2 regions of the Streptomyces sp. 3211.6 genome follow, and region 1 is predicted to be linked to the other one. Evidence: riboswitches for the same ligand, from Rfam matches in the RefSeq annotation. Region 1 holds a riboswitch; the other holds the start of a gene.
The links. Region 1 has a riboswitch for glycine ahead of gcvP (aminomethyl-transferring glycine dehydrogenase). Riboswitches for the same ligand answer to the same signal wherever they lie in the genome.

Region 2: another riboswitch for glycine. It lies ahead of gcvT (glycine cleavage system aminomethyltransferase GcvT); the one in region 1 lies ahead of gcvP (aminomethyl-transferring glycine dehydrogenase).

Annotation. Positions count from the first base shown of each region.
Region 1 is NZ_RBXC01000001.1:1,562,659-1,567,902, reverse strand. Features, by position in the region: gene BX286_RS07330 (bifunctional nuclease family protein) at 1-81, shown strand, start outside; gene BX286_RS07325 (MerR family transcriptional regulator) at 279-917, shown strand; gene BX286_RS07320 (DNA polymerase IV) at 1,012-2,430, shown strand; gene BX286_RS07315 (PRC-barrel domain-containing protein) at 2,433-2,786, opposite strand; glycine riboswitch at 2,899-2,997, shown strand; gene gcvP (aminomethyl-transferring glycine dehydrogenase) at 3,192-5,244, shown strand, end outside.
Region 2 is NZ_RBXC01000001.1:5,510,931-5,516,174, reverse strand. Features, by position in the region: gene BX286_RS25645 (enhanced serine sensitivity protein SseB C-terminal domain-containing protein) at 1-204, opposite strand, end outside; gene BX286_RS25640 (enhanced serine sensitivity protein SseB) at 268-1,002, opposite strand; gene BX286_RS25635 (AAA family ATPase) at 1,170-1,814, opposite strand; glycine riboswitch at 2,047-2,150, shown strand; gene gcvT (glycine cleavage system aminomethyltransferase GcvT) at 2,303-3,418, shown strand; gene gcvH (glycine cleavage system protein GcvH) at 3,513-3,893, shown strand; gene glyA (serine hydroxymethyltransferase) at 3,911-5,167, shown strand.

The DNA of each region.
Region 1 (5,244 bases):
GAGCAGGAGGACGAGGTGGAGAAGTTCCGCGAGTTCCTCGACCAGATCTCTCCCGAGGACTTCGGCACGGGCCCGCAGTAGGGGCCGGGCGCCGTCCCGGCGAGGGCCGTATCGCCCACCGGGAAGCCCCAGCCCATTCGAGTAGCCTTTCCCGGCGTTGGGGTACGGGAAACCACTCTCAGGGTGATTATCACTCGGCGTGCCGAGTGTGGCGATCGTTGACGCACCCCTGGTCACTGCCTACCTTCGAGGGGGCAGGTCAAGGACGGAGGGTCGGCGTGAGGATCACGGGCGACGGTACGACCGGGGGAGTCCCCGTACGGAGTGACGGTGGACCGTCCGCGCTGCTCGGCGGCGGGGCGGGTTCCGCGCACCGTCAGCCGGTGTCGAAACCGGTCGGACCGGTGAGCGACTCCCCGGCCCCCGAGCAGGTCGGCTACCGCGGACCGACGGCGTGCGCCGCCGCGGGGATCACGTACCGGCAGCTGGACTACTGGGCGCGCACCGGGCTGGTGGAGCCCAGCGTGCGGCCCGCCTACGGGTCGGGCACGCAGCGGCTCTACAGCTTCCGGGACGTCGTCGTCCTCAAGATCGTGAAGCGCTTCCTCGACACCGGCGTGGCCCTGCAGAACATCCGCACCGCCGTTCAGCACCTGCGCGGCCGGGGTTTCTCGGACCTGGAGCGGATGACGCTGATGAGCGACGGCGCGACCGTGTACGAGTGCACCTCCCCCGACCAGGTGGTGAGCCTGCTCCAGGGCGGCCAGGGGGTCTTCGGCATCGCGGTGGGCGTGGTCTGGCGGGACGTCGAGAACGCGCTGTCGCAGCTGCACGGGGAACGCGTGGACACGGGGGAGACCGTGGTCGGCCACAACCCGGCCGACGAGCTCGCCGCCCGCCGGAACCGGGCCGGCTGACGCCGGGGCCGCCGGCGCGGCGCGTACGGCCCGCCGGCCGGGGCGACGACGACGGATCACCGTGTTGTCAGTGGCATGAGGCAGCATCGGTGCTGTGAGAACCGCGCCGACCATCCTGCATCTGGACATGGACGCCTTCTACGCCTCCGTGGAGCAGGCGTCGAAGCCCAGCCTGCGCGGGAAGGCCGTGATCGTGGGCGGGCTCGGCCCCCGCGGGGTGGTGGCCACCGCCTCCTACGAGGCCCGGCGCTTCGGGGTGCATTCGGCGATGCCGATGGCCCAGGCCCGCCGGCTCTGCCCCAACGGCGCCTACCTGATCCCCCGCTTCCTCCTCTACCGCGAGGTCAGCGAGGTCGTCATGGGCCTGCTGCGCGAGCTGTCGCCGCTGGTGGAGCCGCTCAGCCTGGACGAGGCCTTCGTGGACCTGGAGGCGGGCGGCAGGGCCTTCGACTCGGCGAGCGCCCGGGCCACGGGGGAGCGGCTGAGGGCCGACATCACCGCCGCGACGGGGCTCAGCGGCTCGGTCGGGCTGGCCGGGTCGAAGATGCTGGCCAAGGTGGCCTCCGAGGAGGCCAAGCCGGACGGGCTGCTGCTGATCGAGCCCGGGACCGAGCGGGAACTCCTCGCGCCCATGTCGGTGCGGACCCTGCCCGGGGTGGGGCCGGCCACCGGGGAGCACCTGCGCCGGGCCGGGATCACCACGGTGGGGGAGCTGGCCGAGGCCGGTGAGGACGAGCTGGTGCGGATGGTGGGCCGGGCGCACGGGGTCGGCCTGTACCGGATGGCGCTGGGCCTGGACGACCGGCCGGTGGTCGCGGAGCGGGACGCGAAGTCGGTGTCGGTGGAGGACACCTTCGACGTGGACATCCACGACCGGGTCCGCATCCGCTTCGAGGTGCAGCGGCTCGCGGACCGCTGCGTGGGCCGGCTGCGGGCCTCGGGGCACTCGGGGCGGACCATCGTGCTGAAGGTGCGCCGCTACGACTTCTCCACCCTGACCCGCTCCGAGACCCTGCGCGGGCCCACGGACGATCCGGCGGTGGTGCGGGAGGCGGCCGGGCGGCTGCTGGAGGGCGTGGACACCACGGGCGGGGTGCGGCTGCTGGGGGTCGGCGTGACGGGGCTCGCGGACTACACCCAGGAGGACCTGTTCGCCCAGGCGCTCGGCGCCGCGGCCCAGGAGGCGCAGACCGCTCCCGCGGAGGGGACCGGGGAGACGGAGGAGGACGACGGGGGGCCGGGGGCGGCCGGTGCCCGGGGGGCTCCGGGTGCCGCCGAGACGGCCCTGGCGCCGGGGGAGGACCCCGCGCAGGCCGCCGTGCGCCACTGGCCCGCGGGCAGCGACGTACGGCACGCGGTGTACGGGCCCGGGTGGGTGCAGGGCAGCGGGGTCGGGAGGGTCACCGTGCGCTTCGAGCAGCCCGGATCGCCGCCCGGCCGGGTCCGCACCTTCCTGGTGGACGACCCCGAGCTGGAGCCCTCCGACCCGCTGCCCCTCGTGGGCGGCGCTTAGGCCTAGTGGTTCTCCGGCGGGGGAAGGTGGAAGTCGCCGGGCAGGGAGACGTCCAGGCCGTAGTGGTGGTAGAGCTGGAGCTCCTGCTCGGGGGAGAGGTGGCGGCCCACACCGAAGTCGGGGGCGTCTTTGATCAGGGAGCGTTCGAACGGGACGCGCAGGACATCGCCGTCGACCTCGCTCGGCTCCAGCGGGACGAAGGCGTCCCGGCCGAACAGACCGGTGCGGACCGCGGCCCACTCCGGTACGCCGGTGGCGTCGTCGAGGTAGACCTCGTCCACGGTGCCGATCTTGGCCCCGTTCCGGTCGAACGCCTTGCGGCCGATCAGGCTGCGCGGATCGATGTCGGTCTGCACGGTCCCTCCACGTGGTCGCAGTCATCCGTAATGACTACAAAAGTGCATATCGGGATAGGGGGCCACTCGAGGGAGGGTCCAGATCCTCGCTGGTAGGCTGGGTGACGGCTGTTGACCCTGTGCGGGAGAGTCCTCCGAGTGAGCTCGACGGAGGCGCCGAAGGAGCAAATCCTCCCCGGAATCTCTCAGGCATACGTACCGCACGCGACGAGGCCACTCTGGAAAGCAGGAGCGGGTGCCGGGCGCGCAGTGCCGGTCCCACTCCTCACCGACGGTGAAAGCCGGACGACGGGCGACCCCCGAGACTCCGGTGAAGCTCTCAGGTTGAGATGACAGAGGGGGAGGCCGTCCGGGTGCCCGCGCCGTGGTGCCCCTCGCAGGTCATACGACCAGGAGGCCTCCGTAATGACCGCCAACCGCATTCCGCTCTCCCAGCTCGAGCGGGGCATCCCCTTCGAGCAGCGTCACATCGGCCCGGATGCCGAGGCGCAGGCGAAGATGCTCGCCCAGGTGGGCTACGGCTCCCTCGACGAGCTCACCGCCGCCGCGGTACCGGATGTGATCAAGACCGCCGAAGCGCTGAACCTGCCCGAGGCGCGGACCGAGGCCGAGGTGCTGGCCGAGCTCCGCTCGCTCGCCGACCGCAACCAGGTCCTGTCCTCGATGATCGGTCTCGGCTACTACGGGACGTTCACGCCGCCGGTGATCCTGCGCAACGTCATGGAGAACCCGGCCTGGTACACGGCCTACACCCCGTACCAGCCGGAGATCTCGCAGGGCCGCCTCGAGGCGCTGCTGAACTTCCAGACCGTCGTCGCCGAGCTGACCGGCCTGCCGACCTCCGGCGCCTCCCTGCTCGACGAGGGAACCGCCGCCGCCGAGGCCATGACGCTGGCCCGCCGCGTGGGCAAGGTCAAGGGCAACGTCTTCCTCGTGGACGCCGACGCGCTGCCGCAGACCATCGCCGTGATCGAGACCCGCGCCGAGCCGATCGGCATCGAGGTCGTCGTCGCGGACCTCTCCGCGGGCATCCCCGCCGAGATCGCCGAGCGCGGCGTCTACGGCGTGCTCGTGCAGTACCCGGGCGCCTCCGGCGCCGTGCGCGACATCAAGGCCGTCATCGACCAGGCCCACGAGCTCGGTGCCGTCGTCACCGTCTCCGCCGACCTGCTCGCGCTGACCCTGCTGACCTCCCCGGGCGCCCTCGGCGCGGACATCGCGGTCGGCACCACCCAGCGCTTCGGCGTCCCGATGGGCTTCGGCGGCCCGCACGCCGGCTACATGGCCGTCCAGGCCAAGCACGCCCGCTCCCTGCCCGGCCGCCTCGTCGGCGTCTCCGTGGACGCGGACGGCAACAAGGCCTACCGCCTGGCCCTGCAGACCCGCGAGCAGCACATCCGCCGCGAGAAGGCCACCAGCAACATCTGCACCGCCCAGGTGCTCCTCGCCGTCATGGCCGGCATGTACGCCGTCTACCACGGCCCCGACGGCCTGAAGACCATCGCCCGCCGGACCCACCGCTACGCCGCGATCCTCGCCGCGGGCCTGAAGGCCGGCGGGGTCGAGCTGGTGCACGGCTCCTTCTTCGACACCGTCACCGCCCGGGTGCCCGGCAAGGCCGCCGAGGTCGTCGCCGCCGCCCGTGAGGGCGGGGTCAACCTGTACCGGGCCGACGCCGACCACGTCTCGATCTCCTGCGACGAGACCACCCTGCGCGCCGACATCGAGGCCGTCTGGGCCGCCTTCGGCGTCTCCGCCGACATCGAGGCCCTGGACGCGACCACCGCGGACGCGTTGCCCGAGGGCCTGCTGCGCTCGGACGCGTACCTGACGCACCCGGTCTTCCACCAGCACCGTTCCGAGACCGCGATGCTGCGCTACCTGCGCAAGCTCTCGGACAAGGACTACGCGCTGGACCGCGGCATGATCCCGCTGGGCTCCTGCACCATGAAGCTCAACGCGACCACCGAGATGGAGCCGGTCACCTGGCCCGAGTTCGGCCAGCTGCACCCCTTCGCCCCGGTCGAGCAGGCGGGCGGTTACCTCACGCTCATCAGCGAGCTGGAGGAACGTCTCTGCGAGGTCACCGGCTACGACAAGGTCTCCATCCAGCCGAACGCCGGCTCCCAGGGCGAGCTCGCCGGCCTGCTGGCCGTGCGCGCCTACCACCGTGCGAACGGCGACGAGCAGCGCACCGTCTGTCTCATCCCGTCCTCCGCGCACGGCACCAACGCCGCGAGCGCCGTGATGGCCGGCATGAAGGTCGTCGTCGTCAAGACCGCCGACGACGGCGAGGTCGACACCGAGGACCTGCGCGCCAAGATCGAGCAGTACCGCGACGAGCTGGCCGTGCTCATGATCACCTACCCGTCGACGCACGGTGTGTTCGAGGAGCACGTCGCCGACATCTGTGCCCAGGTGCACGAGGCGGGCGGCCAGGTCTACGTGGACGGCGCCA
Region 2 (5,244 bases), 3.9 Mb from region 1:
GCAGGGCGCGTATCCCAGGCCCTCGACCTCCATGCCGCCGTACTGGGCGTCCGGTGAGCCCGGCTGCCCCTGCCAGAGCAGCATCCACAGCCGGCCCTCGGCGAGGGCGTGCAGGAATGACTCGTAGTTCTCATAGCGCCCGGGAGTCACCTGGCGCAGCATGTGCTCGACCTGCCCGGCCGCGGCCGTGCCTGACGCACTCACCCGGCTACCCCTCTTCGTCTTCGTCCGCCCGTCGTCTCCACGTCCCGAACAGCTTAAGCGGCGCTACGGGAGGTAGAAGGGGCGCACGCGCTCACGAATCCAGTCCGTGACCGGGTCCTCGGCGGCGTCGAGCAGGATCAACTGCACGGGCCACGGCGCCGGTACGCGCGCCAGGGCGCGGCCGAGCGCCTCCAGCGGGGCGGTCCGGCTGCCGGAGTCGAATCCCACCAGCTGGACGCCGATGTAGAGCTCGGGGTCCTTGCCCTCGACGCTGGCGAGGCAGCGGTGCGCGGCGCGGACGACGCCGGTGGCGCGGAACTCCTCGGCGGCGGCGGAGAGGAAGTCGACGGGGTCGTCCTGCCAGTCGGGCTCGAAGAGGCGGACGCGGGCGCCGCTGGCGGGGCCGTCGAGCTCGGTGCGGCCGGCCCGGCAGAGCTGGGCGACGGCGGCGGGGGGCAGGGGGACGCCGACGGCGCCCTCGGGGTTCACGGCGATGCCGAGCTGCGGGGGCAGGCCGCGGGCGAACTCCACCGCGGGGGCTATCGCGAAGTCCATGGCGGGGCCGGCGGCGAAGCGGAACTGGGCCTCGGAGCTGTAGACGGGGACGTACGCCTCGCCGGCGATCAGCATGGTGGGGAGGTCGAGGGAGGGGCTGTCGGGGCCGCCGCCCTGCGGGAGCGGGACCCAGACCTGGCTGCGGCCGAGGGCCTCCAGGATGCGGGGGCCCGCGTCCGGCTGCCCGAGGGCCGTTCCGAGTACCTGCTCCAACTCGTTCGCCGGCCAGCCGTTGCCGTGCATGTGCGCCTGCTCTCCGTTGGGGTTTCCATGGCGAATTACCGCCCCGAGGCTACCGGGCGGCTCCGCCGGGGGCGGGAGCCGCTGCGCGGGGCCGGTCCCCTACCCGCCCCTCCCCCGCTCACTGGGGCTCCGCCCCAGACCCCGCGCGGCGGCGCACCCGGGGCGGGTCAGGCGTCGAAGGTGATGCCCGTCAGGGCGGCGGCCGCGCGGCGGTCCAGGAGGGTGGTGGAGGCGCAGCCCCTCGGGGAGCGGCCCGCCTCGGCCGCCGACAGCAGCCGGCCGACCGCCGCGCGGTGGCGGGCGAAGGCGTACGCCGAGACGCCCCGGCCGCGCGAGGCCTGGCCCGCGAGGGCCTCCTCCGGGGAGGCGTCCAGCAGGAGGAGGTGGAGCCGGCGGCCCCGCCGCCGGGCGGAGGCCGCCAGGAGGGCCCGGACCCAGGTCTGGGTGCCGCAGTCGTGGACGACCAGAGAGGTGCCGGAGCGCAGCTCGCGCCAGAGCGTCCGGTAATGGGACGCGCGGACCAGCGGCCGGTACACCCCGTACGGCAGCGCCCGCGGCATCCGGCCCTCCCAGCGCTCGCGGACGTCCTGGGAGTCGATGCCCCCGCCCGGCACGGCCCGCTTGATCAGGGTGCTCTTCCCGCCGCCCGGCAGACCGGACACCACCACGATGTCCCCGGCGGGGAAGCTCAGCCGCCGGGGGCCCCGGGCCACGCGTCCGCGCAGGTCGCGGACCGTGCCGGCGGCCGGGGCCGTGCGGGACGCGAGGGGCCGCGCCCGGGGCTCGTCCACCGTTCCCGTACTGGTCGCCACTCCGAATCTCCGCACCGTGATCGTCTCCCCCCGAGTCGGACCGCGAGGGCCCCATGCCCGCTGAATGTAAAGAGACGGTAATCCGCGCCGGTCGGTTCCGGGCCCGGCGTCCAGCACCCGGGAGCGCAGGGGGCACGGGCGTTCCGTACCTTCTTCCGGGCCCCGCTGCCCGCTTCCGCCCGACCCGTGCAATGATGTGCGCCATCTGGACACCAACTGCATACCGGCCGCTTGAATCCGCGCGGGAGAGTCCCGGCTGGCCGCGAGGCCGTGCCCGGGCGCCGAAGGAGCAAGTACCTCCCTTGAATCTCTCAGGCCCCGTACCGCGTGGATGAGGCAGATCTGAAAAGCGAGCTGTCCGCCAGCTCCACCCAAGGTGCAAGTCGGCGTTCCCCCGTGGGAACTCCCGGCGAACCTCTCAGGTTCCGATGACAGATGGGGAGGATCGTCCTCGTCATGTCATGCCCTGGGACCCGGGAGCCACACCCATGAGCACTGCCCCCCGCCTGACCGCGCTCGACGCGCTGCACCGTTCGCTCGGTGCGACCATGACCGACTTCGCGGGCTGGGACATGCCGCTGCGCTACGCCAGTGAGCGCGACGAGCACAACGCCGTGCGCACCAAGGCCGGTCTGTTCGACCTCTCCCACATGGGCGAGATCACCCTGACCGGCCCGGAGGCCGTGAAGGCGCTGGACTACGCGCTCGTGGGCAACATCTCCACCGTCGGCGTCGGCCGCGCCCGCTACACGCACATCTGCCAGGAGGACGGCGGGATCCTCGACGACCTGATCGTCTACCGCCTCGGCGAGACCGAGTACATGGTCGTCGCCAACGCCTCCAACGCCCAGGTGGTGCTGGACGCGCTCACCGAGCGCGCCGCCGGCTTCGACACCGAGGTCCGTGACGACCGCGACGCGTACGCGCTGATCGCCGTCCAGGGCCCGGAGTCCCCCGGCATCCTCGCCTCGCTGACCGACGCCGACCTGGACGGGCTGAAGTACTACGCCGGCCTGCCGGGCACCGTCGCGGGCGTGCCCGCGCTGATCGCCCGTACCGGCTACACCGGTGAGGACGGCTTCGAGCTGTTCGTCTCCCCCGAGCACGCCGTGGAGCTGTGGCAGGCGCTGACCAAGGCGGGCGAGGGCGTCGGCCTGGTCCCGGCGGGCCTGTCCTGCCGCGACACCCTGCGCCTGGAGGCGGGCATGCCGCTGTACGGGCACGAGCTGACCACGTCCCTCACGCCCTTCGACGCCGGGCTGGGCCGGGTCGTGAAGTTCGAGAAGGAGGGCGACTTCGTCGGCCGCGCCGCCCTGGAGGCCGCCGCCGAGCGCGCCGCCGGCCGGGCCCCGCGCAAGCTGGTCGGTCTGATCGCCGAGGGCCGCCGCGTCCCGCGCGCCGGGTTCTCCGTGGTCGCCGGCGGCAAGGTGATCGGCGAGGTCACCTCCGGCGCCCCGTCGCCGACGCTGGGCAAGCCGATCGCCATGGCATACGTGGACGCGGAGCACGCCGCGCCCGGAACCTCCGGGGTCGGCGTGGACATTCGCGGTACGCATGAGCCGTACGAGGTCGTGGCCCTGCCGTTCTACAAGCGGCAGAAGTGACCCCCGGGTCCCCGGGACCCCGCCCCGCCGGCCACCCTCCGGCCCGCAAGACCACCGTTCGTATCCACCGCACCGCATCCAGGAGAATCAGGTCATGAGCAACCCCCAGCAGCTGCGTTACACCAAGGAGCACGAGTGGCTGTCGGACGCCGTCGACGGCGTCGCGACGGTCGGCATCACGGCCTTCGCCGCCGACGCACTCGGTGACGTCGTCTACGCCCAGCTCCCCGAGGTCGGCGACACCGTCACCGAGGGCGAGACCTGTGGCGAGCTGGAGTCGACCAAGTCGGTCAGCGACCTGTACTCCCCCGTCTCCGGTGAGATCGTCGAGTTCAACCAGGACGTCGTGGACGACCCGGCCCTCGTGAACTCCGCCCCGTTCGAGGGTGGCTGGCTGTTCAAGGTGAAGCTGTCGGAGGAGCCCAAGGACGCGCTCTCCTTCGACGAGTACACCGCCCTCACCACCGGTAACTGACACCCCAGGGGATCCTGATGTCCGTACTGAACACCCCCCTCCACGAGCTCGACCCCGACGTCGCCGCCGCCGTCGACGCCGAGCTCGTACGCCAGCAGTCGACCCTGGAAATGATCGCGTCGGAGAACTTCGCTCCGGTCGCCGTCATGGAGGCCCAGGGCTCGGTCCTGACCAACAAGTACGCCGAGGGCTACCCCGGCCGCCGCTACTACGGCGGCTGCGAGCACGTCGACGTGGTCGAGCAGATCGCGATCGACCGCATCAAGGCGCTGTTCGGCGCCGAGGCCGCGAACGTCCAGCCGCACTCCGGTGCGCAGGCCAACGCCGCCGCGATGTTCGCGCTGCTGAAGCCGGGCGACACGATCATGGGCCTGAACCTGGCCCACGGCGGTCACCTGACCCACGGCATGAAGATCAACTTCTCCGGCAAGCTCTACAACGTGGTCCCGTACCACGTCGACGAGTCCGGCCAGGTCGACATGGCCGAGGTCGAGCGCCTGGCCAAGGAGTCCAAGCCGCAGCTGATCGTCGCCGGCTGGTCCGCCTACCCGCGCCAGCTGGACTTCGCCGCCTTCCGCCGGATCGCGGACGAGGTCGGCGCGTACCTGATGGTCGACATGGCCCACTTCGCGGGCCTGGTCGCCGCGGGCCTGCACCCGAACCCGGTGCCGCACGCCCACGTGGTCACCACCACCACGCACAAGACCCTCGGCGGTCCGCGCGGCGGCGTCATCCTGTCGACGCAGGAGCTGGCCAAGAAGATCAACTCCGCGGTCTTCCCCGGTCAGCAGGGCGGTCCCCTGGAGCACGTGATCGCGGCCAAGGCCGTCTCCTTCAAGGTCGCGGCCTCGCCCGAGTTCAAGGAGCGCCAGGAGCGCACCCTGGAGGGCGCCAAGATCATCGCCGAGCGCCTGGTCCAGCCGGACGTCACCGAGGTGGGCGTGTCCGTCCTCTCCGGCGGCACCGACGTGCACCTGGTCCTGGTCGACCTGCGCAACTCCGAGCTGGACGGCCAGCAGGCCGAGGACCGGCTCCACGAGATCGGCATCACGGTCAACCGGAACGCCATCCCGAACGACCCGCGCCCGCCGATGGTCACCTCGGGCCTGCGCATCGGCACGCCGGCGCTGGCCACCCGCGGCTTCGGCGCCGAGGACTTCCGCGAGGTCGCCGAGATCATCGCGCAGGCCCTGAAGCCGGCGTTCGACGCGGACGACCTCAAGGCGCGCGTCTCCGCGCTCGCCGCGAAGTTCCCGCTCTACCCGTCGCTGTAGTCACGGGCCAGGAGGGGCCCGGCCTTGTTCCGCACAGGGCCGGGCCCCTTCCTGTCTTCTTCCCGGCCCGTTTCCCC